4 regions of the Methylobacterium sp. Leaf111 genome follow, and region 3 is predicted to be linked to each of the others. Evidence: riboswitches for the same ligand, from Rfam matches in the RefSeq annotation. Region 3 holds a riboswitch; each other region holds the start of a gene.
What was found. A riboswitch is a leader RNA that binds a small molecule or an ion and turns the genes downstream of it on or off. The one in region 3 is predicted to bind cobalamin.
Positions count from the first base shown of each region.

Region 1 (7,849 bases), on a different contig from region 3:
GGCGCGAGGATGTCGGCGCGGGCGTGGAAGATCCGGCGGCGAAGATCGCGTCGCGGGGGGGGGCGCGGCGCCCCTACCCGAGCCGCGCCCTGCGCCGCAGGCGGCGCCAGCCCAGCACCACGCCCGAGAGGGCGATGGTCGCGCCGAGGCCGTTGAGGAGCCACATCACCGCGTCCCAGGCCGGGCGGGCCTGGAACAGGTTTCCGAAGTCCAGGCGGTGGGGCGCCTCGAACAGCCAGCGCTGGAGCCGGCCGCTGGCATCGAGGCGGTCGAGGAGCGCGCCGGTCTCGGGGTCGAGGTGTAGCCAGGTCGCGGCCGGGTCGTCGAAGCGCACCCGCAGCACCGGCAGCGGCCGGGTGTCGTGGTGGGGATACCAGTAGGCGTCGTAGGCGGTCAGCGTCTCGGTCGCGGCGATGCGGGCCTCCGGCCAGGCGCGGGCGGCTGCGGCGCGCAAGATCGCCTCCGTGGGCGGCGGGACCGCGACCCGGCGGCCCCGGGCATCGGCGGCGACCAGCACGGGCCGGCCGCCGACCTGCGTGAACCGGACCTCGACGATCCCCGGCCGCGCCAGGCCGTCGAGGGCCGCGCGGCCGACCGCGGCCGGGGGCCCGGCATAGGCCGCCTGCAGGGCCGCCGGGGGCGTGCGGGGCGAGAACCAGTGGTTCGGGTTCATGGAGAGCCAGCCGCTCGCCACGAAGCTGAGGAGGCTCAGGCCCCCGAGGGTGCCGAGGAGGTGGTGCCAGCGCCCGAGGCCGCGATAGGGGCTCACCCCCGCGGCGTAGGGCCGGTACAGGCGCAGGCGCCAGATCCCCAGGGCGAGGCCGCTCAGCACCCCGGCGGTGGCGAGGCCGGAGACCCACAGCACGGTGCCGCGCCAGAGTTCGCCCCGCGCCCGCAGGGGCGTGGGGTAGAACCAGTGCGGGATCGCCCCGAGCCAGTTCCACAGGCGCTCCCGGCGGGTGGTGTCGAGGACGACCGCGCCCGTGCGGGCCGAGACGTAGAGCTCGGTGCCGGCCGCGTCCCCGAGCGCCACCACGTGGAAGGGGCGCACCGGGTCGTAGCGGTCGCGCACCGTCCATGGGTCGCGGGTCACCGCCCGCACGGTGGCGCCCTCGCCGAACGACGCCCGGGCGGCCGCCCCGTCGATCTCGCCCAGGGCCTGCCCGGTCTCGGCCGAGACCACGTGCCGGGCGTCGTCGCGGGTGGTGACCTGATAGACCGGCGCCCCGCCCCGCATGGACAGGCTGAGGCCGCCGGGGGCCGGGTCGAGCCCGGCCCGGGCCAGGGCCGCGTCCGGGCCGAGGAGGACCCGGTCCCAGGCGAGGGGCGCGAGGCGGGACAGGCGCTCGGCCTCCTTCAGGGCCGGAAACGCCACGTAGAGCATCACCAGCCCCGACAGCACCCAGGCGGCGAGGAACAGCCCCGTGGCGATGCCGAGCCAGCGGTGGCCGAGGATCAGCCCGCGCTTCAGGGGCTTCAGGAAGGCCCGTTTCGGAGAGGCCCGCATCAGAACCGGACGCTGTAGGCGACCTCGACGGAGCGAGGCCGGCCCAGCAGCCAGTTGGTGCCGACCCCGTTCACCGCGTTGCCGCTGATCGCGTAGATCGTGTCGAACAGGTTGTAGGCGCGCAGCGACAGGCGCGAATCCGGCGTGACCTGGTGGTCGAGCCCGGCATTGACCAGGGTGTAGGCCGGGCGCTTCGCCTGGTTGCCGAAGTCGCTGAAGGTCTCGCCCACGTGCTGCAGGCCGACCCGGGCCTCCCAGGCCGGGGCGAAGGCGTAAGTGACCCAGAGGTTGCCGACGCGCTCCGGCACGTCGATGGGCTGGCGCCCGGCATAGGACACCACCGCCCCGCCGACCGCCTGGTCGAAGGTGTCGTACTGGGCGTGCAGCAGCGCCAGGTTGGCGTCGATGCGCCAGGCCTCGGAGAGGTGCAGGCTCAGGGCCGCCTCGACGCCGAGGGAGGATTGCTGCCCGACCTGGGTCGAGAGCGTCGGCTGGCCCGGTACCGCCGAGATCAGGTTGTCCTTGACGATGCGGTAGCCGGCCAGCGTCCACTCGGCCCGGCCGTCCCAGGCCACGCCCTTGGCGCCGACCTCCACCTGCTCGCCGGTGGAGAGCCGGAAGTTGGCGAGACTCTGCGACAGGGAGATCAGGCTGCCCACCGGATCGGTGGCGGTGGCGTACTGGGCATAGAGCGCCAGCAGCGGCGTCGGGTTGTAGACGGCGCCGAAGCGGTAGCTCAGCGCCCGGAAGTCGCGGTCGAAGGTGTTGCCGGTGACGAGGTCGGTCCGCTGCAGCACCGGCGCGTCGTAGCGCACGCCGGCCAGGAGCGAGACCTGGTCGGACAGGATCAGGCGGTTCTCGGCGAAGACCGAGGCCTGGCGCGTGCTGGTGGCGTAGGCGGGCCGGGCGCGGCCCTCGGCCGGGAACAGGCCCGGGTCGTAGGCGAAGGGATCGACGCTGGTGGTGGTGTCGAAGTAGAAGTTGTTGGTGTGCCGGAAGGCGATGTGGTTCACGTCGAACCCGGCCAGGAATTCGTTGCGGAAGCCGAACAGGGTGCCGCGGAAGGTGGCGTCGAGGCGATTCCCGATCTGCTCCTGCTGGTGGTAGATCTCGAGGTAGTCGGAGCGGTCGATCCGGCCGGTGCCGCGGTTGAAGGCGTATTGCTCCACGTCCCGCCACTGGCGCCGGCTCTGGAGCCGGTAGGCGGTGTTGCGGACCGTGACGTCGGCGCTCGGCGTCCACTCGGCGCGCAGTTGCGTCCAGTTGTCGGTCCAGAGGATCTGGGCGTCGCGGACGTTGTAGTTGTTGAACCGGAGGGCGTCGCGGATGCGCCCGTCGACGAGGGGCGTGCCCCAGTAGCGGGCCGGCTCCTGATAGCCGAAATCATGGCTCAGGGTGACGGCGAGGTCCGGCGTCGCCTGCAGGGTCAGGGCGCCCGAGACCGCGAGGTTGCGGAAGCTCCCGTCCGGGGCGATCCAGCCCTCGGCCCGGTTGCCGCTGATGTTGAGGCGGTAGGCGAGCGCCTCCCCGATCGGGCCGCCGGAATCCAGGGCCAGACGCGCCAGACCGTCCGAGCCGACCGCCGCGCGGGCCTCGTTGAGGGGCGTGAAGACCGGCTTCTTGGTGACGACATTGATCACGCCGCCGATGGCGCCGTCGCCGTAGAGCACGGAGGCCGGCCCGCGCAGCACCTCGATGCGCTCGACGTTCCAGGTGTCGAACGGGAAGGTGACGGTGCCGGCGCCCACGAACAGGCGGGTGCCGTCGTAGAGCTGCTGGATCGAGTTCGGGCCGGAAAAGCCCCGGGCCGTGAAGGCGCCGTTGCCGTTGCCCGGCGCCGCCACCGTGGTGATGCCGGTGGCGTTCTGGGTGACGGCCTCCGCCACCGTGTTCTGGCCGCGCAGCCGCGTGGTCTCGCCCGCGATCACGTCGACGCTGGCGGGGGTCTCCAGGGCCGTCAGGCCGAGGCGGCTGGCGCTGCGGCCGGGGCTGCGCAGGTTGAGCCCCTCGGCGGGCGCCGGGCCGCCCCGCCCGGAGCCCGCGACCTCCAGGGTATCCAGGGTGACGGCCGGGGGGACCTCCCGGGTCTCGGCCTCGGCGGAGATCGGCAGCAGGCCGCCGAGCAGGGCCGCCAGGGGCAGGACGTGTCGCGACGGCAAGGTCGGGCCTTGCCGCGACCCGCGCGCGTTCGCGGTTCGGGACGGGATGGGGGCGACGGGCATAGGGTAACGGGATGTGGGGTAACTGGACGTGGGGCAACCGGACATGGGGCAACCGAACAAGGGCGCGGGCATCGGTCGGGGCCGACCTGCCGTCTCCGCTAGACTGAATGTTATAACATTACAATTGGCAAGCGGGGCCCGGGGCCGGCGTGTCCGCGGCGCAGCCGTCACCGGGCCGCGCGGGGCGGCCGGAGGGAGCATGCGGGAGCAAGACTTGCGGGCGAGGACGGGCATCGACGGGACGGCTGACGCGACGAGTCGCGCGGAGTGGCACGTCACCGCGAAGAGGTCGGTCCGTTCGCGGCAAGCGAACGCCCCGACACCCACCAGGACACCCCGCCCGATGCGTTTCGCGTGTGACCACGACTGACGGCAGGTCTCCTGGCTCGCGGGTCACCGCCCTCCCATCGTCTTCCCAGGCCCGGGTCCTGACGGACCGTTCACCCAGTGACGTGTTGATGAGGAGCTCGCCGCTTACAGTTGCGGGGGCAGCCGCGGCCTCGGGCTCTCGCCCTCACCGCGTTCCCTTTTGATCCTCGTTAAAGAGGAACCGTCGCGGGTAAGCTAGGCCGTTTCCGGCGCCGCCGTCAAATCCCCCGGGGTTCGGCAGCCTGCCCTGCGAACGGGGCGACCGGGGCAGCCTCGCGCGGATCGGGGGACAAATCCCGCCGTGGAGCGTTGGCCCCGCAGGGAGAACCGGGCTGTGACGCTGTGACCGAGACTGAAGGAGCAGAGAGCACGATGTCCGAGGATGGGATCACTTTCGAGCGGATCCGCGAGCGCGCCCATGAGATCTGGGAGCGCAACCACCGCCCCGAGGGGTTCGAGGTCGAGTTCTGGCTGATGGCCGAGCGGGAGCTGCGGGCCGAGCGCGCCCGCAACGCCCCGAAGTCGGCCGCACAGGCGCAGGAGGACGCCGCCTGTCCCTGACGGCGCCGGGGACGGGCTCGGGGGCGGGTCGCCTCAGCCGCTCGCCGCCACCGCGTCGTGGTCCGCGAACAGGATCGCGTGGGTGAACGGGCCGTCGACGCGAATCGGGGCCCGGACGAGGGCCTTGACGGGGACGTCGCGGACGGCCGCCCAGGCGCGGTAGCAATTCGGTGGGATCCGTCCCCGTCCGGTCTCCAGCTGCGAGAGGACAGTGTCGTATTCGGCCCCGACCACAGTGGCGAGCGGGTGCCGGCATAGGCCGCGCGCCGCGCGCAGGGGCTTCAGGAAGCGACCGCCCTCCCGGCCCGGTTCCGACACCCCCGCCGAATCCGGGCGTTGGCGGTGAGCAGACACGTGGGACATCCCTCCTCAAACAGCATGGGGAGGGCGCGATCACGGCAGTACCGCAAATCCCTCGGAGAGCAGGACCCGGGCGCCTGATCGGAGGGCGCAGGCCCGGCCGGCGCCGCCGCGACGCCGCGGGCGGGGGCGCCGTTCGACGCGCCTGATCCGGCGGCGACCGCCGGGCTAGTCGGAAACAGTCCGGACTGCGCCGTGATCCGTGGATCGGGACTTTCCGTTCGGGAACGCTCCGTTCCCGCGTCGCCTGCGCCCGCACCGGATGTGCCGCGCGCCGTGAGGGCGCGGGCGACGCGGTCGGTGCTGAGCGACGGCTTAGCGCGCGATACGGCCCGTGCGGGCGACGGCGATCGCCTTCGGGTTCTTCATCGAGCGGTTGCTGGAGAAAACCAACGATCCCGAACCGCGTGTCGACGGGCCCGCGATCCCGCCGCGGCGGGCCGCCTTCGGCCGCGCCGTGCACGGGGTCTCGACCCTCACGATCCTGGGGCTGAGGTTCGGACTGACTCTAGCCTGGGTCGTCTTCCTGTGTTGGGTCGCTCACGGAGTGCTAAGGTTGATAATGGACTAACGACCGCAGTGCAGCTGAAATTGTGCAAAGCACAAAAGTGCTGTTTATTTCCGCTTGTGTCCTCTCAATACCTAGGTAGTCTACCTTCCGGTGTCGTTGGTGCGCAAATGCTTCTGATCTGTTTTGCCTCGCTCGGAGCTGCCGCAAGCCAGGCCGTGCGCCTGCCGGGTCTTCTGGTGATCGTATCGCTGATGGCGGTGGCGATCGGTATCGAGGGGGCCCTGGAGCAGCGTGCCCTCGCGATCGTCCTGACCGATGCGATCTGGATGCTCGTGGCGGTGGAGGCGTCCTATGTCGCGGCCTCGCTGCTCTGGACGTCCGAGGCCTCGCCCGCCGAACCCCGGAAGGCGTGAACCTTCGGGGCGTCCGGCTGAGCCGGCGCGCCCTACCGGAACGGGGGCTCGGGCTTGAGCAGATAGCGGGCGACGATCGTGCCGCCCAGCGCGCCGAGGAGCGCGCCCGATCCGCTGGCCATAGCGTCGATGACCTGCGCGGTCCGGCCGGGCACCCAGCGCTGGCCGATCTCCATGACGACCCCCAGGACGGTGAGCGGCACGCCGATCCGCCACCAGCGCAGCGCGGCACCGTATCCGAGGACGAACAGGCCGGCGGTCCCGCCATACGCGATGGCGTGCTCGACCTGACCCAGCAGGGAGGTGCGCGCCTCCCAATCCCGCGGAATCCAGGAGAGCCAGACCAGGGTTCCCACGCTCAGCCAGGCCGCCGCGCGGACGAGCCTTGAAAGGGCGGTCAGACGTGGCGACATACGTGTTCCGAACCTTTCCGATCTGTCCCCTACCCCCACGGGCCGTCCCCGGGGCGGGCGCCGGGGGCGACGGGACCCTGCCGCCGGCCGGCGCCGACGCGGGCGCGCGTTTTTCCCGATGGAGTCCGGTGCCGCTGCGCCCCTACGGGCGGTCCACGGGCCGGGTGGTCGCCCGACGGTTCGCCTTGAGAAGCTTGCCGATCACGATGCCGGCCGGGACGGACAGGAGGGTCCAGAGGCGCAGGACGTGGAGGAGGCGGAGGAAGACCATCACGCGCCCTCCCCCGCCTTCATGGCGGCGTCATACCCCGCCATCCACTGGGCGTGCGCCTGCGTGCCCTCGGCATAGGGGCAGTCCTCCCGGCGCAGGCCCTTGCCGGGGGCGTAGAACCCCAGCGCGTAGTGATCCAGGTTGTCGTCCGGGGGCTCTGTCATGGGCGGGAAGATAGGGCGCGCGGAAGGGCCTCCAAGGGCCCGACGCGTCCACGCCTCATCGGCGCGACGGAGTCCCGCCGGCATCCGCATCACGCTGTCAGGTGGAGAATTTGTCTTTCCCAGCAAAGGCTTCGGAAAGAAATGGCGCGCCCGAAAGGATTCGAACCTCTGACCCCCAGATTCGTAGTCTGGTGCTCTATCCAGCTGAGCTACGGGCGCCTGCGACCGGTGGGGGTTGGTGCCGCCCCCGGTGTGAGCGGGTGTTTAGAGGCTCCTTTTTGCGCTGGCAACCCTGGCCGGACAGATTTTTCGCGGCGGTGCGCTTCACCATCCGTTCGGGGAGGGCGCGCGCGGGCACGACGTCCGGCCTCCCGGCGGGCGATCCCCTATCTCGTTCTTCGAACGCAGGCTCGTCTCGGTCGGAAGGTGTTCTTTCGCGGTGAAGGGCAGATCTGATGCCGGGATGCAGCGTATGCGTCGATCAAAATTGGTTTTTTGTCGGCTCGTGATCTTGTCGTTTCATCCCGTCATCACTGTCAGGGCAAGGTGGAACATTTATGACAACGCTTCGGCTTGGCCGTTTGAACCGGGATTGCCGGTTTCCATCTTGGAACGCTTTGCGGTCCTCGGGAATTGAGAGGGTCTCTTGCCCGTCCTAGACTTATCCAAGGAGAATGCCGTGAAACGGTCCCTGACCACCCTCGCCCTTCTGACGATCCTCGGTGCGGGTTCGGCCTCCGCCCAGACCACCGTCACCGGCACCCCGGCCCCGGACGCCAAGTCGAGTGCCACCTCCGGCGGCCAGGAGGCTGTGACCCGGCCCAACACCGACAAGCCGGACGCCACCAAGCCGGCCACGGCCAAGGCGGCCTCGAACGCCAAGCTCGAGGAAGGCGCCAACAGCTTCACCGAGGCCCAGACGCATCACCGCCTCACCGAGGCCGGCTACAAGGACGTCAAGGGTCTGACCAAGGACGACAAGGGCATCTGGCGCGGCGAAGCGGTGCTCGACGGCAAGCCGGTCAAGGTCGGCGTCGACTTCAAGGGCAACGTCGCGG
Region 1 covers NZ_LMNE01000004.1:18,773-26,621, reverse strand. Annotated here, with positions in the region: gene ASF41_RS05730 (peptidase) at 74-1,507, opposite strand; gene ASF41_RS05725 (TonB-dependent siderophore receptor) at 1,507-3,729, opposite strand; cobalamin riboswitch at 4,083-4,299, opposite strand; gene ASF41_RS05720 (DUF2934 domain-containing protein) at 4,471-4,659, shown strand; gene ASF41_RS05715 (XRE family transcriptional regulator) at 4,693-4,977, opposite strand; gene ASF41_RS05705 (hypothetical protein) at 5,698-5,943, shown strand; gene ASF41_RS05700 (hypothetical protein) at 5,976-6,356, opposite strand; gene ASF41_RS26425 (hypothetical protein) at 6,499-6,627, opposite strand; gene ASF41_RS05695 (Rmf/CrpP family protein) at 6,627-6,791, opposite strand; tRNA gene ASF41_RS05690 (tRNA-Arg) at 6,934-7,010, opposite strand; gene ASF41_RS05685 (hypothetical protein) at 7,471-7,849, shown strand, end outside.
Region 1: it holds a riboswitch for cobalamin, as region 3 does, so the genes downstream of both, ASF41_RS05725 (TonB-dependent siderophore receptor) here and ASF41_RS15445 (TonB-dependent receptor) in region 3, are expected to answer to the same signal.

Region 2 (7,849 bases), on a different contig from region 3:
CGACGTGCTCACCAACCAGGGCCTGTACCGCGACGGGCTGCGCATCATCGGCAGTGGCTTCGCCTATCCGAAGACCGAGCCCTACGGCTTGGAGGCGGTGACGATCCTGCGCGGACCAGCCTCGGGTCTCTACGGCCTGGGCTCGCCTGGCGGCATCCTCGATGTGACCTCGAAGCGCCCTGTCTTTACCCCCTTTGGTGAGGTGCAGTTCCAGGCCGGCAGCTTCGACCGTTTCCAGGGCAACTTCGATGTCGGTGGTCCGATCGAGGGGTCGGGCGGCACGATGGCCTACCGCCTCACTGGCATACGACGTGAGGCCGGCAGCTTCATTGGGCTCGGCACCAACGATGACATGCTCAACATCGCACCGGCCTTCACCTGGAAGCCCTCGGCCGACACCACCTTCACGTTCCTCAGCGAGTACCAAGTCCGGAACGTTCCGGCGACGACGTTCTTCTACAACGACCCCGGCTTCCGGGCGACGAACTTCTACATGGGCGATCCGCGCTTCGCTGGCCTTGACCAGACCCAGTACCGGGTCGGCTACGCCTTCGAGCACAAGTTCACGCCGGACCTGATCTTCCGTCAGAACTTCCGCAACTACGGCGTCTTCCTCTCCGGTAAGTACGTCGACATCACCTCCATCAATGCCGAGCGGACGATCGGCGCCCGGGACAACGGCTACATTCGCTCCGGCATCGTCCAGCAGACCTTGGATAATCAGTTGGAGGCGCATTTCGCGACCGGCCCCGTCGCCCACACGCTCGTCGGAGGCATCGACTACGCGCGCTACAGTCTGACCAGCCGCTTCGGAAGCTACTTCGGCGACAATGTCGCGGTCCCGGACCTCAACCTGATCACCCGCAACTACGGCCAGCAATTCATCGCGACACCGGCCCTTGGAGCCGCCGCGCGTCAGACCCAGGATCAGGTCGGCGTCTACCTCCAGGACCAGGCCAAGTTCGGCGATTTCATCCTGACCGTGAACGGGCGCTTCGATCAGGTCTTCCAGGACAATCGGGCCACACCCGACGCGACGGTCTCACGCCAGGACAACAGTGCCTTCACCGGCCGAGTTGGGTTGGGCTACGTCCTGGCACCCGGGCTCGTGCCTTATGCCAGCTACGCCACCACCTTCACTCCACAGGTCGGCCTCGATCGGAATGGCCAGGCCTTCAAGCCTGCCACCGGCGACCAGATCGAGGCCGGCGTAAAGTACCTGATCCCCGGCACCAACATCCAAGCCGCTTTTGCCGGCTTCGACATCGTCCAGTCGAGCATCCTACGCACCGACCCAAATGCTATCGCCTTCTCGTCGGCCACGGGGGCTGTGCGCTCCACCGGCTTCGAGGCCGAGGCAACGGCCAATATTGCGCCGGGTACCAACCTGACGATCGCCTACACCCACGTCGACATCCGGTTCCAGAGCGGTACCGCCCTCAATGGGAACGGCGAAGCCGTATCTACCGATGGTAACCGGGTCTCGGGCATCCCTGGCGACACCTACGCTTCGTTCGTGACCTATGCCTTCCCGCCCTCGTCGGCCCTGCGCGGTCTCCAAGTCGGAGGCGGTATCCGCTATATCGGGACGAGCTTCGCGGACGACCTGAACACGGCACGCAACACCGCGGTGACCCTCTACGACGCGCTCGTGGCCTACGACTTCGCCGCCCTGGATCCGCGCTACAGAGGGTTCCGCGCCCAGGTGAACGCCTACAACATCTTCGATCGGCGATATCAGACCTGCTCGTTCGGCTTCTGCAACCGGAACGAGCCAGCCACAGTTCTCGGCAGCCTGATCTACCGGTGGTAAGCGAAGCTACGCCTTGGGCTAACCTTCCAAAGGTATGCTCGGGGTCTAGAGCAGGTGCAGCGGCGACGCCCATTGTTTCGTCGCCCGAAAGCAGACCGGCGACTGTCCACCCAACCCGGTCGTTGGCCTCTGCCTCGACAGCCCGGGAGCGGACCTTCCGAGGGCCGGGAGTGGGCCCAGGGAACGGGGTCCATCCGTCAGATTTCCTCCGCTAGAGATACTTGAGCCAGGCGATATCGCGACGTGCCGCCTTGAAGCGCGAGAACCATGCTGTCGGCCAGTACAAGGGTACGACCAGCCCAACGTACCAGGCCAGCACCCAGCCATAGTTCCCCACGCCGAACACGCTGCCCTGCGTCGGCCCCCAGATGGCGGCGGCACCGTGATACAGGAGCCGCAGGATCGTCAGGTGGAGCAGGTAGAAGAACATCGGCGCACCGCCAAACACCGCCAAAGCCGCGACGACTGGGGCGTCGCGCATTCGTTCAAGCGCGACGAGGAGCAGCGCCCCGATCCCAAGCGTCAGCAGCAGGAATAGCAGCGAGGGGGGATACTTCGTGAGCGAGACGAAGCTTATCGTGGTTCGAAGCGCGTCGCCCTCAACGACGAACCAGGGCTTGTCGCCGTAGCCGTACGCCAGACGCAGGACCAAGAAGGCGACGAGCATCCCGCAGCCGAGGACCAGGAACCGGCGCTCGCGGATGCGTGTCTTTATGCCGGGTAGGAACCACGGGCCGACCGCGTAGCCGAGCACGATCACGCCGATCCATGGGAGCACCGGATAGGTCGTCTTGGCGACCAGCCCGAACGGCAGCGCGATGACGTCGCGCTGGTGCAGCATCGCCCAGACCGCAAAAAACGGTTGGGCAGGCTGGATGTGGATCGGGTCGAGGAGGTTGTGGCCGCAGACGATCAGCAGTCCGACCGCGAGGAGGACAGGGCATGGAAGGTCGACCAGTGCCGCCAGGACGATCATGCAGACGCCGATGCACCAGATGACCTGCAGCCAGAGCGTCGGACTGGCCACGCCCCAGTACAGCTCCGACAGGTAGAGGACCTCCAGCGCCATCAGCACGAGCCCACGCTTCAGCAGGTAGGCCCGTGTCTCCGCCAGCGTGTGCCGGGTACCGAACAAGTACGCAGCCACGCCGGTCAACGCGATGAAGGTAGGCGCGCATAGGCTGACGACGAGCCGGGCCAGGGCCACGGCCGGCAGGGTGGTCCGGGCATCGACCGGGTCAGCCACGGGCACGTGCAGGAACCAGGTCTCCCGCAGGTGGTCGAGGAGCATCAGCACCATCACCAGCCCGCGCAGGGCGTCGACGGAGGCGATGCGTGCGGTCGTGGCCGATCCCTCCGTCGACGCCCCCGGCATTCCCGGATGCACGCCCATCAGAACCGCGCCGTCATGCTGACGGTGACCCGCCTCGGCTCGCCGACGCCGACCCAAAAGCTGTTGTAGGAACGCTCGTAGTAGGCCTCGTCGAAAATGTTGTCGATGTTGATCCCGAAGCGCAGGTTCTCGTAGCGGTAGTAGGCCAGCGCGTCCGTCAGGACGTAGCCCGGCAGGCGGAAGCGCTCGTTGCCGCTGTCGCCGAGGCGCGATCCGACCGCTCGAAAGCCTCCTCCAAAGCCAAAGCCCTTCCAATTGCCCGCCTGGACCTCGTAGATGCCGAGTAGGCTGCCAGAGTGGCGCGGGATGTTGAGGAGCGGCGAGCCGACTCTTAGGACCTCGTCACGGGTGACCGCCGCGTCGATGAAGGCGTAGCCCCCGATCACCCGGAACTCCGGCGTGACCTGCCCGACGAGGCTGACGTCGAAGCCCTCGCTGCGCACGGCGCCGGCGGCGATCTGGAAGAAGAAGTCCGCTGGGTCGGTGGTCAGCACGTTCTGCTTCTCGATGTGGAAGGCGGCCGCCGTGACGCTGAGGCCATCGAACAGGTCGAGCTTGGCCCCGACCTCGTAGGCGAACCCGGTCTCGGGCGCGAAGGGCCGGGACGCGCTGTCGAAGCCAGTGTTGGGGCGGAACGAGGCGGCGACGTTGCCGTAGAGCGCCAGGAACGACAGCGGCTGGTAGACGAGCCCGGCGCGGGGCGAGAACCCGGTGCGGTCCTGCTCGGTCCGCTCGTTCGCGACCTTGTCGCGGAAGGTCTGGTTGTAGAAGTCAGTCCGGTTGCCGATCAGCAGCTTCCACTCGGGGCTCAGCGCGATCTGGTCCTGAAGGTAGACCGCAGTGTTCCCGACATTCTCGCTGGCGCTGTAGCGGCGCGTGAAGGGGGGCTTGGGCTGGCCGTAGACCGGGTTGAACAAGTCGATGGCGAACGGGTCGAGGCGCGGAGTCGAGCGCTGCAGGTTCTCGGTGCTGTTGTAGCGTTCGTGCTCCAGGCCGAGCAGCAGGGTGTGGGCGAAGGGCCCGGTCTCGAAGCGGCCGACGAGTTCGGCCTGGCCGATGGCGACGCCCCAGGTGAAGTCGTGCTGGCGGAACTCCCGCAGGAGCGTACGCCCGTCGTCTAGGATCCCGGTCGCGCCGGTCTGCAGGCCGGTGAGGCTGCCGGTGTTGAGATGGGTAGCGACCCGCAGCTGCCAGTCGGCGTTGAAGGCGTGCTCCAACCGGACCTGCAGGATGCCGGCCTCCGATACGGAATCGTCGCCTGGCTCGCCGAAGAACCGCGAGCGCGGAACGAGGCCGAGACGATTGTTCACCGCGACGGTGCCCCGGTCGAAGGTCTGGCGGTTGCGCAGGTACTGCGCCTCGAACGTGATCTTGGTGTCGGGGGTGACCTGCCAGCTCACCACCGGCGCCAGGAGCACCCGGTCGCCGTCGACGAAGTCGCGAAAGCTGTCCTGGCGGGCAAGAGCGCCGTTGAAACGGTAGAGCACGCTGCCGTCCCCGCTCAGCGCGCCGCCGGCATCGACCGTGGTTCGCGCGGTTCCGAAGCTGCCGAACAGCGTGCCCATCTCGACGAAGGGACGCGCCACCGGCTGCTTGGTCAGGATGTTGACGGTCCCGCCCGGGTCGCTACGACCATAGAGGGCACCGGCTGGGCCCTTCAGCACCTCGATGGACTGGACGTTCTGGGTGTCGGGCGCGCCGTTGTAGCCGCGGGCAACATTGAAGCCGTTGAAGAAGATGTCCTGCGTGGCGAAGCCCCGCACCGAGTACAGGGCGAGGTTCTGGGCGCCGAAGTCGTTCTGCTTGCCGACGCCGGGCACGTAGTCGAGGGCGCGCTCGACCCTGGTAGCGGCGGTGTCGACCAGGACCTCCCGGGGCACCACGTCGACCTGCTGCGGGACGTCCCGTCGCGGCGTCACCGTCTTGGTACCGCTGTAGAGCTCGGGCACACGATAGGTCGGCGCGGCCGTGTAGGTCCCCTCGACGGAGAGCGCATCAAGCACGACGGCGGTCTCTCCAGAGCGCGCTCCCTGGGCCGCGACGGCGGTGGGGATCGCGCAGGACAGGGCCAGTGTGAGCCAAAACGGATTCGATGGACGACGGGACAAAGCGGACGGCCTCGGCAGTGGCACGTCACCGCGAACGAAGCCGAAGCACACGCGACGCGCAGGCTCCCGCACCCGCCGGGGCACCCCGCCCAGCGCGTTTCGCGTGTGACCACGACTGACGGCAGGTCTCCTGGCTCGCGGGTCGTCGCCCTTCACCGTCTTCCCGAGCGAGGTGGCTCAGTGACGTCGGTGGTGAAGGGCTCGCCGCTCACAGTTGCGGGGGCAGCCGCGGCATCGGGCCAAGACCCTCACCGCGTTCCCTTTTGATCCTCCGGGGAGGAACCGTCACGGTCGGGGTAGCATGCGCAGCCCCTGGCCCGTCAACGGACCGCGAGCGATGGATCGGACGTTGTGCCCTGCCGGCGACACTTGTCCGCAGGAACCTGTCATTCGCCCGGCCAGGCCAGGATCTCGACCTGCTCGGGCGGCAGGGTGCGCCACCAGGCATCGGGCGCCCTGAAGGCCTCGTAGGTGAACCGAAGAACGGCCTCGGGCTGGCGGTGCGAGGGATCGATGCGACCGCGCTCCTCGTTGCGGGCCGTCAGGACCTCCCACGGCACGTCGAACACCTTCCACGCCACGACGAGCCCGTGACGGGCCACAATCCCGAGTTCGCGCTCGAACACGGGCCTGGTGAGATGGGTGTCCGCCAGCACGACGCTGAAGCCGTGCGCCAGGGCGGCCTCCAGGGCCGCCTCCTTGACCCGGTGCAGGACGTCCCGGGCCGCATCGTCATGGGAGCCCTGCCGGAGTTGCCAGTAGACCTGCCGGTCCGGTGGCCAGAGGGCCTGCCGGAAGTCGTCAAGTGTCAGGTGGACCCAGCCGTCGAGGGGATCGAAGCGGCGGGCGTAGGTCGTCTTGCCCGAGCCCGGGCAGCCGATCAGGCCGACCACCCGCCGGGATCGGCCCTCACGATCCATGCCGGGTACGGACGACGTCACGATCAGGCCGTCGCCTCGGCATCCTCGTCGTCGCCGACCGATGCCTCGATGATCTCCCCGCGTAGGTAGCGCCCCTGAGCCTCGGCGACGCGTCGCGCGCCCTGGGCATGACGGCTCGACACGGTGCCCCCTGGCGTCTCGGGCTCGCTGCGCTTAATCGCCACGAGTTCCGGGTCACCCCAACGGTCGAGCAACGCCTGGAACGCTTCGTAGCGTTCGGCATCGAAGGCGATGCGCTCGCCCATCATGTCCTTGTAGGGGTGGGCTGGATGAAGGCCGGCGCATGGGACCCAGCCGGCCGGGATCGGCGTCGTGGCCGCATGCGTCCGGCCGCTGCGCAGAAGCTTGGGCAGCACGTGCGTGTGCGGCCCTTCCGGGCTGGTACCGCCGGGACCGGGTATGGGAGCGTAGACTTCCACTCGTCCGATCCGCGCCAGGAACACCCGGTGCGGGCTCATGGCCACGAGATGTGGCCCGATGGGATTGGCGTGGTCGAACAGCGGCATGCCGGTTCCGGCCCGCAGCCGTGCGATTGCCTCCGGGTCGCGCGCACGCACGCAGGCATCGACGGCCGAAAGCCCGAGGCCGAGATCGAACAGGATACCGTCCCGGTCCTCGACCCGGGCGGCCTCCCTGTCCGGCCCGAGCTCCGTCACCACGGTCCTGCGGTTCATCCCGCAGGTCGCCTCCGGCAGGCAGAGGGCGAGCGCGTGGTTCCAGCCCGAGGCCACCGCGGTCTCGTATGCGACGGGCCGTAGGTCGGAGCTCGGGGTCAGGGCGATGGCCCCGCGCGCGGTCGCCATTCCCAGGCGCTCGTCCGGAAGGGGCAGGACGGCCTCCTCCGGATCGCGCATGAACTCGGCGATGGCGCCGAAGCTTCCGAGGCTCCAGGCCGTGCCCGGATCGGACAGCGCCTCGCGCAGGAGGGTCACGACGGCATCAGGACCGTTGGGAGAAGGCTGCATCGGTATCCTCCGGTTGAGGCCCTGAACGGCTCCAGGGCAGGATGTAGGGCGTTCCATCGGGCGCGGCCCCGCGCCGGACCGTGACGCCGAACACGTCGGCGAGCACACGGTCCGTCAGGGCGGCACCCGGAGGCCCATCGGCGGCGAGACGTCCCGCGCCGAGAACCACGATCCGGTCGCAGAACCGGGCGGCCAGCGAGAGATCATGCAGCACGGCAACGACCCCGGTCCCGGCGGAAGCCACGCTTCTCAGCAGCACCATGGCGTCAAGCTGGTGGGCCGGGTCCAGGGCGGTGATGGGTTCGTCGGCCAAGAGCCACTCGGCCTCGACGGCGAGCGCCCGGGCGAGCAGCACGCGCATCCGCTCGCCCGTCGACAGGGTCGGTTCGATGCGGTCGGCGAATTGCGCCGTGTCGGTCCGGGCCATGGCCCGCGCGACCGCGGCATGGTCGGACGCGTCGAGGCGGCCGAAGGCGCGCCGGTGCGGCAGCCGGCCGAGGGCGACGAGGTCCCGCACCCGCATCGGCCAACCGGCGCCCGCACCCTGGAATAGGACCGCGATACGCCTGGCACGCGCATCGCGGGCGATGTCGAGGAGCGGCGTCCCGTCGAGGGCCACCCGGCCCTGG
Region 2 covers NZ_LMNE01000015.1:23,230-31,078, forward strand. Annotated here, with positions in the region: gene ASF41_RS11255 (TonB-dependent siderophore receptor) at 1-1,813, shown strand, start outside; gene ASF41_RS11260 (DUF1624 domain-containing protein) at 2,025-3,206, opposite strand; gene ASF41_RS11265 (TonB-dependent siderophore receptor) at 3,206-5,125, opposite strand; cobalamin riboswitch at 5,417-5,616, opposite strand; gene ASF41_RS11270 (AAA family ATPase) at 5,701-6,234, opposite strand; gene ASF41_RS11275 (DUF6925 family protein) at 6,258-7,220, opposite strand; gene ASF41_RS11280 (ABC transporter ATP-binding protein) at 7,195-7,849, opposite strand, start outside.
Region 2: it holds a riboswitch for cobalamin, as region 3 does, so the genes downstream of both, ASF41_RS11265 (TonB-dependent siderophore receptor) here and ASF41_RS15445 (TonB-dependent receptor) in region 3, are expected to answer to the same signal.

Region 3 (7,849 bases):
ATCTCCACGGTGTTCTGCGGGTCGGCGAAGCGCTCCAGCCCGCGCTCGCGCACGGGATTGAACACCACGACCTTCGCGCCGCGCTGGGCCGCCCGCCGCAGGTCGCCGAGCATGCGCGGATGGTTGGTGCCGGGGTTCTGCCCAACGACGAAGATCGCGTCGGCTTTCTCGAAATCCTCCAGCAGCACGGTGCCCTTGCCGACGCCGATGGCCGCCTGGAGGGCGATGCCGCTGGCCTCGTGGCACATGTTGGAGCAGTCGGGGAAGTTGTTGGTGCCGTAGTGCCGGGCGAAGAGCTGGTAGACGTAGGCGGCTTCGTTCGAGGCGCGGCCCGAGGTGTAGAACTCGGCCTGGTCCGGGTGGTCGAGCCCGCGCAGGGTGGCGCCGATTTCCGCGAAGGCGGCGTCCCAGGTCGTGGCGACGTAGCGGTCGCTGGCCGCGTCGTAGCGCATCGGATGCGTCAGGCGGCCCTCGCCCTCCAGGGCGTAGTCGGTCCAGCCGCGCAGCGCGCTCACGGTGTGCTTGGCGAAGAACTTCGGCGGCGTGCGCTTGTCGGTGGCCTCCCAGGACACCGCCTTCACGCCGTTCTCGCAGAACTCGAACGAGGACCCGTGCGCCGGATCGCCCCAGGCGCAGCCGGGACAGTCGAAGCCGTCGGGCTGGTTGGCTTTCAGCATCGCGCGCGCACCCGACAGGGGCGCCCGGCTTCCCAGCAGGTGCTTGCCGCAACTTTTCAGGGCCCCCCAGCCGCCAGCCGCGGAGGAGCGCTTCGGGGTCGCGACCGGATGATCCATGACGGGGTCCTGAGGGGCAGGGCTCGCATGGCCGACGATCGGCCGCGAAGCGGAGCAGTCTCGCCCCAGCGATATCGCGATGCACAGTGCGCGCTCAATCGCGCGAAAACGCAGGCCAGTCATGCCGTTAGGGGTCCCATGCGTTTTTTGCAGAGCCGATGAAGACCGGGTTAAAACCGTTCAAGGCCGCAATGCGGACAATCGGGACCTTCCTCTCCGGCCCCGGTCCCTGGCGGACGGCGGGTCGATCGCCTAACCCTCGGGCCGGATCGGCCGCTGGAAAGCGGGGAAGACGGGAGCGGGGGAGATGCGGACGCCGGTGAGGATCTTCGCGGCGGCGGCCGTCGGCCTCGCGGTCGGCCTCGCGTTGATGGCGCATGACCGGCAGATCGGCGCCGAATGGGCCGTGTCGGCCGAGCAGATCGCCGACGCGCAGGCCTACGGCAAGCCCGGCGTGGAGCTTCCGCCGGGCCACATGGTGACCGCGCCCCAGCGCAGCGAGGGCGCGGAGCGCCTTCCCCTGAAATGGATCCTCCTCGGCCTCGCGGCCGGTGGCGCCGTCCTGGCCGGCACGGGCCGCCGGCGCGCGCCGGCGCGGAAACCGGATGACCGACCCTGACGCCCGACGCCTGTCGCCTGCCGGGCACACCCGCCCGAAAACCCCGCGTGGCCATTGACGCCGTCGCCGCGTGTCGGGCTTCCTGGCGTCGGACGGTTCCTCCCCGGAGGATCAAAAGGGAACGCGGTGAGGAATTTTGCTCCAACGCCGCGGCTGCCCCCGCAACTGTAAGCGGCGAGTTCCTCATCAGCACGTCACTGGGTGTCTCGACATCTGGGAAGACGATGAGAGGGCGGTGACCCGCGAGCCAGGAGACCTGCCGTCAGTCGTGGTCACACGCGAAACGCATCGGGCGGGGTGTCCTGGTGGGTGTCGGGGCGGATGCCGTGCGGCATCCGGGCCGGCCTCGTTCGCGGTGACGTGCCACAGACGTCGCCCGAGGTCCCATGTCGTCCTCCCGTTCTCGATCGTTTCCCCGTTCACGGCCCACCGCCCGATCCTGGCTCCTCGGCGCCTGCGCCGGTTTCCTGCCCTACGGCGCCGGGATTCCGGACGCGTTCGCCGAGACTGCGCAGGCGGACCTCGCCGAATTGTCCGTGACCGCCGAGGCCCCGGCCAGCGGTGGCCGCGGGCCAGCCGCCCATGCGGGATTCGTCGGCGGCGTCACCGGCATCGGCGGCGGCCTCCGCAGCGTCGATGCGGCGAGCGCCGGCGTGATCTCGGGGGCGGCACTCAACAGCCGGCCGATCACCCGGCCCGGCGAGGCGCTCGAGAGCGTGCCCGGCCTCATCGTCACCCAGCATTCCGGGGAGGGGAAGGCCAACCAGTTCTTCCTGCGCGGGTTCAACCTCGACCACGGCACCGACATCGCGCTTCACGTGGACGGCATGCCGGTGAACATGCGCACCCACGCTCACGGCCAGGGCTATGCCGACCTGAATTTCCTGATCCCGGAACTCGTCGGCGCGGTCGAATTCCACAAGGGACCCTACTTCGTCCGCGACGGCGACTTCGCCTCTGCCGGCTCGGTGCGGATCGACTATCTCGACACGGTCGCGCGCAACCTCGCGCTGACGTCGCTCGGCAGCTTCGGCTACAAGCGCGCCCTCAGCATCGCCTCCGCGCCCCTCGGCGAAGGCCACCTGCTCGTGGCCGGCGAGGCCCAGACCTATGACGGCCCCTGGGACGTGCCCGACCGCCTCGCCAAGCTGAACGCCGTCGTCCGCTACAGCCAGGGCACGGCCCTCGACGGCTTCGCGCTGACCGGCATGGCCTACTGGGCCAAGTGGAACGCCACCAACCAGATCCCGGAGCGCGCCGTGGCGGAGGGGATCATCGGCCGCTTCGGCTCCCTGAATCCCACGGACGGTGGCGACACCGGCCGCTTCTCCCTCTCGGGCCGCTGGAGCCGGACGAGCGACGCCGGCATCACCCGGGCGAGCGGCTACGTCATCCGCTACGGCATGAACCTGTTCAACGACTTCACCTACTTCCTCAACGATCCGGTGAACGGCGACCAGTTCCGCCAGCGCGACAGCCGGGTGCTCGGCGGCGGCGAGGTCAGCCACACCGTCGAGGGCACCCTGTTCGGCTTGGCCGTGGAGAACGAGATCGGCCTCCAGACCCGCACCGACGCCATCCGGGTCGGCCTGTTCAACACCACGGCGCGGCAAACCCGCTCGACCGTGCTCGATGACCGGGTGCTGGAGGCGAGCGCGGCCCTCTACGTCGAGAGCCGGATGCGCTGGACCGACTGGCTGCGCACCAGCGTCGGCGTGCGCGCCGACGGGTTCTCCGCCGATGTCCGCTCGGACACGCCGGCCAATTCCGGCACGGCCCGGGACGGGATCGTCAACCCGAAGCTCGGCCTCGTGCTGGGACCCTGGTTCGACACCGAGGTGTTCGTGAATTACGGGGGCGGCTTCCACTCGAACGATGCCCGCGGCGTCACCGCGACGGTGGATCCGGCGAGCCCGCTCTTCAACATCAGCCGCTCGCCCTTCCTCGTGCCTTCGACGGGCTCGGAGATCGGCCTGCGCAACCGCAGCCTCGCCGGGCTGGAGACGGCGGTGACGCTGTTCCAGCTCGACTTCGCCTCCGAGAACCTGTTCCAGGGCGACAGCGGCACCACCGAGCCGAGCCGTCCCACCCGCCGCTTCGGCGTCGAATGGACCAACCGCTACGCAGTGACGCCCTGGCTTTCCCTGGAGGGGGACCTGACGGTGACGAATGCCCGCTTCGCGGATCACGACCCCGTCGGCAACCGGGTCCCGGAGGCGCCCACCACCATTGCCTCGGCCGGTTTCACCTTCGGCGAGGGGCCGGGCTGGTTCGGAGCGATGCGCCTGCGCTACTTCGGGCCGCGGCCGCTGATCGAGGACAATTCGGTGCGCTCGCGCCCGACGGCGCTGGTCAACGGGCGGGTCGGCTACAACTTCGACAACGGAATCAGCCTGTCCCTCGACGTGTTGAACCTGACCAACGCCCAGGCCGATCAGATCACCTACTTCTACACCTCCCGTTTGCCCGGCGAGGCGGCGGACGGCGTCGCGGACCGGCACTTCCACCCCGTCGAGCCGACGGCGGTACGCCTGACCCTGGCGGGGCGGTTCTAGATCACATGCCGGGTGAAAGTCTGTGAGATGACTTTGCCATGTTGACGAAGCGTGGAACCACAGCTTACGCGGCTGTCATGCGTACTTGGCGGCCAGATTGGGGATTCTGCCGTGCGGTCATCGCCCTGACCGTCCTCTACGCGCTTTGCCTGCAGGCGTTGCTGGGCTCCATGGCGCCCGTGCCCCAGCTGAGCTTCAACACCATCATCTGTGCCGAACACGCCGGAACGGACGCTCCGGCGGACGCGGCACTGCCCTGTCGTCATTCGTGCTGCACCCTGGTGCAAGCCGTCATGGTGCCCGTTCTGGTTCTCGCCTTCGTCGCCGTGCGCTGGTCGCCCGGCGATGCGGTGCTCCGCGCCTGGCGGACCGGAGACCCGGGAACCGCACGGGCGCCGCCCGATCCATCCGTCAGTCCCCGAGGTCCGCCGACCGCCTGATCGATCCGTTTGTCCCAGATCGCTCCGTGCCGGACCCCCAACCATGTCTCAGTCCCTCCAGGGTGACGCGACGGCCTTCCGCGCCGTCGTTTCTGCCCGCCCGATGCAGGATGCCGTCTATCGCGCCGTCTGGCGCTGGCACTTCTACGCCGGCCTGCTCTGCCTGCCCGTCCTGATCCTGCTCTCGGTCACCGGCTCGCTCTACCTGTTCAAGGACGAGGTCAACGCGACCCTGTTCGCGTACCGGACAAGGGTCGCCGTGCAGGCGAGCTCGCCCGTGGGTGTGGACGTCCTGCTGTTCAACGCCTCCGAGGCCGTGCCGACCGCCGTACCGGTCTCGTTGACCGAGCCCGCCGATCCGTCCGCCTCCGCGGTCGTGACGATGGCCGAGGGATCCCGCAGGATCCTGGTCTATCTCAACCCATACGACGGCTCGGTGCTGGACCGGGTCGCCCGGGACGACGAGTTCATGATGGTGGTGCGAGGCCTGCACAGCCTCGCCTACTTCGGACCGGTGGCCAACGGACTCATCGAGGTCGTGGCCGGGTTCACGATCATCCTGGTTCTGACGGGCTTCTATCTCTGGTGGCCGCGCCAGCAGGGCGGCGGGGTCGTGCGCCTCCGCGGCACGCCGCGCAGGCGCGTGTGGTGGCGCGACCTGCACGCCGTCACCGGCTTGGTCGCCGGGGCCGGAATCTTCTTCCTCGCCCTGACCGGGCTGCCCTGGTCGGCCTGGTGGGGCCAGCATCTGCGCACCTGGTCCAACGCGGCCGGCGTCGGGCAGCCCAGCGCCCTCTGGGCCAACAAGCCCGTGTCGACCGTGCCCATGCGGGAGATGCTCACCACCACCGGATGGGCCATGGAGGACGCTCCGCTTCCGACCTCGCAGCCGGCCGCCACCCCCACCATCGGGCTCGCGCGCGCCGTCGACATCCTGCGAGCCCTCAGGATGCCGCGCGGCTTCGAGGTCTCCCTGCCGTCGGGGGAGACCGGCGTCTACGCCGCGGCCGCCTACCCGAAGGACGTGACGGGGCAGCGGATGATCTCCCTCGACCAGTACACCGGCACGCCGCTGGTCGACGTCCGGTTCGCGGACCTTGGCGGGGTCGCCCGCGCCATCCAGTACGGCATCGGCCTCCACAAGGGCGAGCACTGGGGTCGAGCCAATCAGTTCGCGATGCTGGCCTTCTGCCTGGCGACCATCCTGCTCGCCGTGACCGCCGCGACGATGTGGTGGAAGCGGCGCCCCGCCGGTCGCCTCGGCGTACCACCGTGGCCACGCGACCGGCGTGTCGCGGCCGGCGTGACCCTGATCGTCCTCGTCCTCGGGGCCCTGTTCCCCCTGACCGGGCTCGTCATCCTCGGCATGCTGCTGCTCGACCTCGGCCTGCAGGCGCTGCGAACCCAGGCGAGGACCTGAGGCAGCCGAAACGGGCGGCGTTCCCGTGCACCCCATCCTTCCCCTGCTGATCGGCCGCCGCGGCATCCTCGGCGTCGTCCTGATCGCGCTCGCGCTCTGGACACAGGCGCTCGCGCCGGCGGCGGCCCTGCGCATGCTCGCGGCGATGTCCGATCCGCTGCGCAATCCCATTCTCTGCGGCCCTGCGGTCGATGGGGGCGAGGAGGTCCGTTCGAACGTGGGGGTGCCCGCCCCGGCACACCCGGGATGCGCCCTGTGCCAGTTGTGCTGTGCAGGGGTCGCCCTCCCCACGCTGCCATCGGGCCCGGCCGCCATACGGAGCGTGCACTGGCATCCGGTATCGTGGCCGATCCCCCCTCCCACGCGCACACGGCCTCCGTCCCGTTGCCTGGGGCAGCCCCGGGCTCCGCCTCACCTCGTCTGATCGCCGAACCACCCTTCCTCATCGCAGCGTGCCTGCGCAGCGTCCTCCCCGATCCGTCGAGCTTTCCCCATGTTCCCGTACCCAAGCGCCCGCCGGCCCATGCGCGCCCTGGCGATCTTTCTCGGCGCAAGCCCGCTCGCGATCGCGATGGCGCAGGCCCAGACCGCCGGTCAGGCCGTGACCCTGGAAGAGCTCTCCGTCGAGGGCCAGGGCGGTGGCGCCGGACAGGGGCGGGGTCGGACTGCCCTCTCGCCCGCCGCCGCACCGACACCCATCGACCGCCCCGTCGGCGAGGTCGTCACCAGCCTCGGGCGAGACGGCATCATCGAGAACCGTCCGGCCACCAGCATCGGGTCGGTTCTGGCCAACAGCCCCGGCGTGACCGTGCGCCAGGGCAATGGCGGGCGCGACGTGGTGATCTCCATCCGGGGCAACAATGCCCGCTCCACCGGCGTGATCAAGAATACGGTCGTGCTGGAGGACGGCTTCATCCTGACCCAGCCGGACGGCGCCTCACGCTTCGACCTCGTCGATCCGCGCGCCTACGGCCGCATCGACGTGTTCCGCGGTCCGCAATCGGCGCTCTTCGGCAACTACGCCACCGGCGGCGCGCTCGCCTTCCGCACCCGGACGGGCCGCGAGATCGACGGCTTCGAGATCGGCACCGATGCGGGCAGCTTCGGCTACCTCAGCAATTACTTCACGGTCGGCGGCGTCAGCGGCCCCGTCGAGATCAGCCTGTTCGCGAGCGATGTCCGTGCCAACGGCTACCAGGATCACGGTTCCTACGACACGCAGACGGTCAACCTGCTGGCCAGCTACACGCCGACGCCGGACAACCGCTTCACCCTGAAGGTGATCAACAACACGCTCAGTGCGAATCTGCCGGCCCGGTCCTCCCTGAACCAGTATCAGATCAATCCCTACCAGCGTGGTTGCGGCACGGCGGCGCTGGCGGCGCCGGGGTGTACCCTGACGAACCTCTTCGTGAATGGGGCCTTCGGCCGGACGGTGGGCGTCACCGCCGATGAGGCAGGGTTCGGGCGCGACGACCGGCGCACCATCGTCGCCCTGCGCTGGGAGCACGACATCGACGCGCAGACGACCTGGCGCACCCAGCTCGGCTTCGACGAGCGCAACTTCAACCAGCCCTTCTATACGACCTCCTCGCGCGGCTCCTATCCATCCTGGAACTTCCTCACGGACCTGACCCGGCGCTACGATCTGTTCGGGCTGCCCGCGGTGGGCTACGTGGCGCTGGCCTACAACACCATCGACAACCACATCACGACCTTCAATCGCGCGCCCGGCGGTGGTCCGCTGCTCGGTGCGCTCATTGGGAACCAAGAGGCCGTCCAATCCAACCTCGGCGGGCGGGCCCGTACCGAGGTGGCGCTCTCCGACCAATGGACCGGCGTCGTCGGCGTCAGCGCGGAGAACACCGCGATCACGGGACGCAACGTCGCCTACGCCTATTCGGCCTCAGGCGTGACCACGACCGTCGCCGATGCCAACCGCAGCTTCCTCAACGTCGCGCCCGAACTCGCCCTGGTCTATCGGCCGACCCCGGAATGGGCGGTTCGGGGCCGGGTCGCGA
Region 3 covers NZ_LMNE01000034.1:70,972-78,820, reverse strand. Annotated here, with positions in the region: gene ASF41_RS15455 (FdhF/YdeP family oxidoreductase) at 1-794, opposite strand, end outside; gene ASF41_RS15450 (hypothetical protein) at 1,102-1,413, shown strand; cobalamin riboswitch at 1,490-1,692, shown strand; gene ASF41_RS15445 (TonB-dependent receptor) at 1,800-3,968, shown strand; gene ASF41_RS15440 (hypothetical protein) at 4,007-4,408, shown strand; gene ASF41_RS15435 (PepSY domain-containing protein) at 4,452-5,828, shown strand; gene ASF41_RS15430 (TonB-dependent receptor domain-containing protein) at 6,322-7,849, shown strand, end outside.

Region 4 (7,849 bases), on a different contig from region 3:
GTCACCGCCGGACCTATATCGGGTCGATGCCCGGCAAGATCGTCCAGTCGATGCGCAAGGCGAAGACCTCCAACCCGCTCATCCTGCTCGACGAGATCGACAAGATGGGTATGGACTTCCGGGGCGACCCGTCGGCCGCCCTGCTGGAGGTCCTCGACCCGGAGCAGAACGCCACGTTCAACGACCACTATCTGGAGGTGGATTACGACCTCTCGAACGTGATGTTCGTCACCACCGCCAACACGCTGAACATCCCGGCGCCCCTGATGGACCGCATGGAGGTGATCCGCATCGCCGGCTACACCGAGGAAGAGAAGCTCGAGATCGCGCGCAAGCATCTGATCCCGGGCGCCGTGAAGAAGCACGGTCTCGACGCCAAGGAGTGGCAGGTCGACGATTCCGGCCTGTTGATGCTCATCCGTCGCTATACGCGGGAGGCGGGCGTCCGCAACCTGGAGCGTGAGATCTCCAACCTGATCCGTAAGGCGGTGAAGGAGATCCTCATCACCAAGGTGAAGGCTGTCGCCGTCACCGAGGAGAACCTGCCGGTCTTCCTCGGCCCGCCGAAGTTCCGCTACGGCGAAATCGACGAGGAGGATCAGGTCGGCGTGGTCACGGGTCTGGCCTGGACCGAGGTCGGCGGCGAATTGCTGACGATCGAGGGCGTCATGATGCCCGGCAAGGGCAAGATGACGGTGACGGGCAACCTGCGCGACGTGATGAAGGAGTCGATCTCCGCCGCGGCGAGCTACGTCCGCTCGCGGGCCGTCGACTTCGGCATCGAGCCGCCGCTGTTCGACCGCCGGGACATCCACGTCCACGTTCCCGAGGGGGCGACCCCGAAGGACGGTCCGTCCGCCGGCATCGGCATGGCGACCGCGATCATCTCGACGCTGACGGGCATCCCGGTGCGCCGCGACGTGGCGATGACGGGCGAGGTCACCCTGCGGGGCCGCGTGCTCCCCATCGGCGGCCTGAAGGAGAAGCTGCTCGCGGCGCTCCGCGGCGGCATCAAGACGGTCCTCATCCCCGAGGAGAACGCCAAGGACATCGCCGAGGTGCCCGACAGCGTGAAGAACGGGATGGAGATCATTCCGGTCTCGCGGATGGACCAGGTGCTCCAGCACGCCCTGGTGCGGGTCCCCGAGGCGATCGAATGGGAAGAGCCGGCCCCGAAGGTCCGCCCGGTCATCGCCGACGACGACTCCGCGACGGTCATCGCCCACTGAGGTCGATGCAACTCTGACCCGAAACGAGGCCCCGGCAGGCATGCCGGGGCCTTTTTCATGCCCGGACCCAAAGGCCCGCCGGGGGAGGGGGTTGCGCGCCCGCCCGCGCGTCCGCTACGAAGCCGTCGCGCCGCGCGACGAAGGCCGGCGCTCCGGGCGGTTAGCTCAGTTGGTAGAGCGTCTCCTTTACACGGAGAGGGTCGGGGGTTCGAGTCCCTCACCGCCCACCATATCTGTCAGTGTGTTAGCTCGAATCTTTCATCTGGTCGCTTCCCAGAAATGCTGTTTGGGAAGCACATGGGAAGCATGCCTTCTCCCATTTCTCATTATTAAGGCCCCGGGGGTATGCTGAGTCATTAGCGCCTCCATAAGCGGTGCCGCAGCAAGGAGAATGAGAGCCATGAGCGGCATGTTCGATCCAGTTCATGCAGCGCATGCTATCGAACGAGTAAGTGCGGCCATCGAGTTCACCGCACCGACAAGCGGAAACGATTGGCTTGGCATATTCGACAGCCTCTGTGAGTGTTCTCGAATACTCGAGCTTCCAAAATTCGAAGACATCACGGCCTTTTTGCCTCAGGCCAGCGCGGTGCCGGGGTTGGTACCAAGTTTCACTATGAACGTTATGCCCGGCGCGCGATTTGTTCGGCAGTCATCCGAAGGAAAAGATTTGCAGGCGTTGTATGCTAATAGGTCCGCGGTCCAATTAGAGAGCACGCAATATATTCGGTGGGAAGGTTTTGAAGAGGTTTTAAAGGAAGTCGTTGATCGAGTGGTTTCGTCCTTCCCAGAGAGTGCCCAGATCGCTCAGGTCAGGTTGGATTATCTGGATAGGTTTATCGAGAGAGACGCGAGCGAGCCGCGTGCTAGCTGGCGAGAAGTTTTGCGTGAAGGCGACCACATCTCTCCCGATCATTTGGACCGCGAAACCGCATGGCATACCCACGTGGGCTGGTTTGAAGACGATGGTGAAATTGGTCGCCTGTTGCTCAACCTAAATGCTGATGCTTTTGCTGAGCCGGTGGACGCCGCACCCACTCCTCGTTCAATCGCAGTTTACTCCTTAGTTAGCTCGATCACGCCGGGCTCACTCACTCGGGAAACAGAAGCGATTATGAAGCGTTTTAATGTGCTCCATAACCGCTCGAAAATCGCTGTGCGTTCTATCTTGACGACGGGCATGCAAAGCCGCATTTCCATAGATATGGACGAGAGAACCGCATGAGCCCTCCGGCCCTTCCCATTCTCAACCAATCCGTCGATATGAGCGAGTTAGCTCGCGACGCGGCAGTGCATTACCGGTCCGCTATTTCTGGTCTGTCGCACCAGGTTGGGACAGAACAATCCAGCGGCGATTTTTCGGGTTACCCTAAATTCGATCGGTTTCGCCGTGAGACCCGTTCAGCGGAAAATGCCATTGTTTCGGTACGTGGACTGAAGCGTTACGGTGCAGGGTGGAATGGTTTCGGCGCCGAGGCACCACGCGAGGCCGCAATTCGAGATAGCCTTGAGTTTCTGAGTCGCACGAGCTCGGATGCAGTTTTCCAGGTCGACCTGGACGAGGATGGAGCTGTTAATCTCGCGGTTGACGTTGCTGACGTACGCATTTTGCTGACCTTCGAGGGTGATGGGCGAATCGCGTTATCGAGGCGGACTGCGTCAGCTTGGCTAGACATGGGCACTTATCCGATTCGTGGCAGCGTAGGTCGTGCGGCCCCCGATGTTGAACGTCTAATAAGCGGCGTATAGCGAAACGTCTTATGGCGAGTAGCCCGACGCCCTGCATGGCGTTCGCTCATCTCTTCGACGCTCAACAGCGGCCTACTTCGTTCGCTGCTACGATCGATGACCCGCCCGGCTCTTTCCGCTGCGAAATGCACGCGGTTAGCTCACGGTCTCAGGGAAATCCCGTCAGCAATCATGAAATTCTTGCTCGTGTTGTTATTGGCCCAAAAGGTTTAAAGGGGGATGGTCCCCTCGGTCTCGCAGACTCAGTCGCAAGCGAGATGTATAGGGCGGGGCTTTCTACTCTTCGTATTCCTGCAGATGGCAGTGCCGAAGATATTGCGAAGCTAGCTCGTTATCTAGTCCACCAGGCAGCCGCTTCTATTTCGGTTGGCGACGAAGCTTTCTGCGCGGGAGTGCTGGAATTTACCTGCGAAACCGTTCGGACTTTCTACGTTCCGCCTTGGACAATGCAGATGGTCGGAGCTTATGAATCTCCGGAGGTTGAGTATCCAAGCCACAGTGACGTTCTACAAGCTGTAAATCTTTTTCCATCGAAAAATCAGTCTAAGAACTGGGCTCGCAATTTCTTGTTTGACCAGGGCGTAAAATTTATACCCGCTGATAAATACGAGCGGGCAGATATTCGCGGTATCAGCTCACCCGGACGCTATGAGCCGCCGGTTTAAGTTCGGTCGAAGTGAGACCCCTCGAAGAAGCGTATGACTCGATGGGGTAATTCGGCATTCTCAATTCGAGGGTGAAATTCACTCTGGGATTTTTCGGCGGTGTGCCCTTTTAGGAAATACCCCCTGGGTGGGGGCGAACCGAGTTTTTTGTCTGGACAAGGTTTGTACGGCCCGTTCGCAGGACGGTCGCGCGTGACGCCCATTATTTTGACGGCGGCCGAGCCTCTTGCCCGGGGTGGGGGGCTAAAACCCGATTTTCTCTTAGAAATTGGCGGGGACGGCCTGAGTTTCAGCCTGCCCGGCTCAACAGGCGGCCAACCTGCACGGCTGACCAATCGCCTCCGCGAGCCGTTGGTACACGCCGGGCATTCAACTCCGCAGCAATCCTCCGGTGCGAGATGGTTCCGCTTGCCTGGATAGAGGACACCACGGGCAGGACGTTGGCCGCGAATGCGTCGGCCCCCGCCCGGTTCGCGCTGGCGCCCTTCGCCTGTGCCTCTAATAGGTTGGTGTGGTTGCCAAGGCGCACACCCTGCAACTTTTTAGCCGCGAGCGCTGCCTTTGTCCGGCTGGCGATCATGGCCCGCTCCTTCTCGGCCAACGCGGCGTAGACGTGCAGCATGAAGGGATCAGCGTCGGCCCCTAACTCGGCCACGATGAAGAGCACCCGCTGCGCCATCAGGCCGGCGATGAAGGCTACGTCGCGGGACAGGCGGTCCAGCTTGGCAACCACAACGGCGCACTTCGCCTTGCGGGCCGCAGCCAGGGCTGCCGCGAGTCTAGGCCGGCGCTCCAGCGCGTCGGCACCTTTTCCGGTCTCGACTTCCTCAAACTCCACGACCACCATGTAGCCGTTGGCCTGCGCAAACGCCTGGACGGCCGCGCGCTGCGCCTCGAGGCCGAGCCCACTCTTTCCTTGCCGGTCGGTGGAGACCCGGAGGTAGGCGACCAGGGGGCGAATGGCGTCGGGCATCGGTGTGTCTCGGGCTCCTGTGACAACACCATACGTCCGTATAGAGTTGTGCAATAGACGCGTAGCGAGGGTAATCGTGTCTGAGCGTCTAACTAGACTGAGTCTCGTGAGGGCGTGGCGTCGTCCTTCACCGTCCGCCCACGACCCTTTGCAGGTCCTCCGAAGGTCCGCTTTCCGGCAACCTGATGAACGAAGATGAACGACCACAATGGGTGGTTATGCGAAGGTCTGCTTTCGGGCCGAATTTTTGAAAAGCGGACGCTGCATAGCACCGAGGCAAACCTTCGTAAGTGCTGACCTGTAACCTTCCAGGCACACATCGTCGGAAAGCCTTTGCGTGCCATTGACGGCGGACGCTTTGATCGCGCTCCTTGTCCCCGACGGTTCCTCCCCGGAGGATCAAAAGGGAACGCGGTGAGGATGAGGTCCGAAAGGGCCTCCCCGAAGCCGCGGCTGCCCCCGCAACTGTAAGCGGCGAGCCCATCATCAACACGTCACTGGGTCTTCGGGCCTGGGAAGACGATGAGAGGGCGGTGACCCGCGAGCCAGGAGACCTGCCGTCAGTCGTGGTCACACGCGAAACGCATCGGGCGGGGTGTCCTGATGGGTGTCGAGGCGTTCGGCTGTCCTCACGACAGGCAAGCGCCCAGGCCTCGTTCGCGGTGACGTGCCACAGACGTCGCCCGAGGCTTGTCCCGTGTCCTCCCCCTCCCGAACCGCGTGCCTGCGCACGCTCGCGCTCGCCTGCGCCGCCCTGCCGGCTCCCGTCCTCGCGCAACAGGCCGCCGCGCCATTTGCGAACGTGCCCCGGGGAGGCGAGGCCGCGGTCTCGCTATCCGAACTATCGGTTTCCGCCACGGGCGTGCCGACCCCAATCGACCAGGTCGGTTCCAGCGTCACCGTACTTACCGCCGGCACGCTGGAAGCCCAGCAGCGCCGCACCGTCCCGGATGCCCTCCAGCAGGTCCCCGGCCTCAACGTCGTGCAGACCGGCGGCCCGGGCGGTCAGACCTCGGTATTCATTCGCGGCTCGAACTCGAACCACGTGAAGGTCCTTATCGACGGCATCGACGCCACCGATCCGTCGAACCCCAACGGATCGTTCGACTTCGGACAGCTTCTAACCGACGACCTCTCGCGTATCGAGGTGCTGCGGGGTCCACAGAGCGGCCTCTACGGCAGCGACGCCATCGGAGGCGCGATCTCCTTCACGACGAAACGTGGCGAGGGACCGGCCAGGGCGAGCCTGCGCATCGAGGGCGGGTCGTTCGGGACCTTCAACCAAAGCGGCAGGATCAGCGGGTCGGAGGACGGCTTCGACTATTCGGTCTCGATCCAACACTTCCGTGCGGCGGCGACCCCGGTGACGCCGCCGAACCTCGTCCCGCTCGGACGCCCGATCCATCCAAACTTCTACGACAACGAGACCGTTTCGGCGAAGTTCGGCTACCAGTTCACCGACACGTTCCGGGTCAACTCGGTCACGCGATTCATCAATTCGCGACTTCTGTTCACCGGCACCGACTTCAGCACCTTCCCGGCCTTCCCGGCAGCGTTCCGGAGCGCTGCCGACGTGCAGCAGGTCTTCACCCGCAACGAGGCCGAGTGGACGCCGTTCGCCGGCTTCCACAACCTCTTCGCCATCAACTACTCGAACCTCTACAACCGGCAGCAGGGCCCTCTCGACCCGCTGGCCACCCCCGACGCGACCACGGGATTGGGCGAGCGCACCCGCTACGAGTACCGCGGCGACTACCTGCTCTCGCCGGGCAATTTCGTCCTGTTCGGGGCGCAGCGTGACGAGGAGACCCTGTTGACCACCGACCCGAGCCCGTTCGGGGCCGGCAACCTGCGGGCACGCAACGGCAACACGGCCGGCTACGGGGAGGTGCAGCTGACGCCCTTCGAGCGAGCGTCGTTCGTGGCCAACATCCGCCACGACGAGAACGACGCCTTCGGGCCGGCCACCACCTTCCGCGTCGCGCCGAGCTACGTCATGTCCGTCACCGAGACCCGGATCAAAGGCAGCGTCGGCACCGGCTTCAAGGCGCCGACCCTGAGCCAACTGTTCCAGAGTTTCCCCGCCTCGAACTTCTTCGCCAACCCGAACCTCCGGCCGGAAGAAAGCCTCGGCTACGATGCGGGCATCGAGCAGCCGCTGGGGGACCGTATCCTCGTCGGCGCGACCTACTACGCCAACGACTTCAAGAACCTCATCACCGCGAATGCGACGTTCACCTCGAACGAGAACGTCGGCCGGGCCGTATCCTACGGGGCGGAAGCCTTCGTCGCTGTCCGGTTCTCAGATACCCTCACCGGCCGGATCGACTACACCAACACGGTGACCAAGAACGAGATCACCCACCAGGAGCTCCTGCGCCGGCCCCGTCACAAGGGCAGCGCGACGGCCTTCTGGACACCCCTCCCGGGGCTGACCGTCAGCGGCACCGTGCTCGTGCTGGGCCACTTCGTCGACGGCAACCGGGACTTCTCGGTGGCGCGGCTCAAGAACCCGGGCTTCACCCTGGTCAACCTGGCGGTGAACTACGACGTGAGCGAGACGGTGAGCGTGTTCGGTCGGGTCGATAACCTGTTCGACCGTCGCTACGAGAACCCCACCGGCTTCCTCGGCGCCGGCCTCGCCGTGTACGGCGGCGTCCGCCTGACCACGTTTTGAGGCCGCACATGGCACGACGGTCGGGGTTCCCGGTGCTGACGGTGATGCTGGCCGTCGGCCAGACGTGGTCGATTACCGGGGGAATGGCCGCCCCGGCGCCTGACCGACCACGGCACGTCGTCTCGATGAACCTCTGCGCCGACGAGCTCGTCCTTCGGCTTGCCGACCGCGAGCAGGTCGCCGCCGTGACCTATCTCGCCCACGACCCGCGCGGCTCGACCGTGGCGCGGGAGGCCACGGGTATCGCGGTGACCCGCGGCCTGTCGGAGGAGATCGTCGCCCTCCGGCCCGACCTCGTCGTGGCCGGCGCCTTCACGACGCGAACGACGGTCGGCTTGCTGAAGCGCGTCGGGTTCCCGCTGCTCGAACTCGGTGTGCCGAACGACTTCGACGGGGTGCGGGCGCAGATCCGGACCGTCGCCGCGGCGCTCGGATACGCGACGCGCGGCGAGGCCATGGTGGCGGCCCTCGATGCGCGTCTTGCCGAGGTGGTGCCGGCGGCCAAGCCTTTGCGGGCTCTCGTCATGCGTCCGAACGCCTTCACGGTGGCTCCCGG
Region 4 covers NZ_LMNE01000015.1:32,583-40,431, reverse strand. Annotated here, with positions in the region: gene lon (endopeptidase La) at 1-1,229, shown strand, start outside; tRNA gene ASF41_RS11305 (tRNA-Val) at 1,384-1,459, shown strand; gene ASF41_RS23700 (TIGR04255 family protein) at 1,630-2,454, shown strand; gene ASF41_RS24780 (hypothetical protein) at 2,451-2,978, shown strand; gene ASF41_RS24775 (hypothetical protein) at 3,014-3,643, shown strand; gene ASF41_RS11300 (recombinase family protein) at 3,933-4,616, opposite strand; cobalamin riboswitch at 4,981-5,193, shown strand; gene ASF41_RS11295 (TonB-dependent siderophore receptor) at 5,314-7,293, shown strand; gene ASF41_RS11290 (ABC transporter substrate-binding protein) at 7,377-7,849, shown strand, end outside.
Region 4: it holds a riboswitch for cobalamin, as region 3 does, so the genes downstream of both, ASF41_RS11295 (TonB-dependent siderophore receptor) here and ASF41_RS15445 (TonB-dependent receptor) in region 3, are expected to answer to the same signal.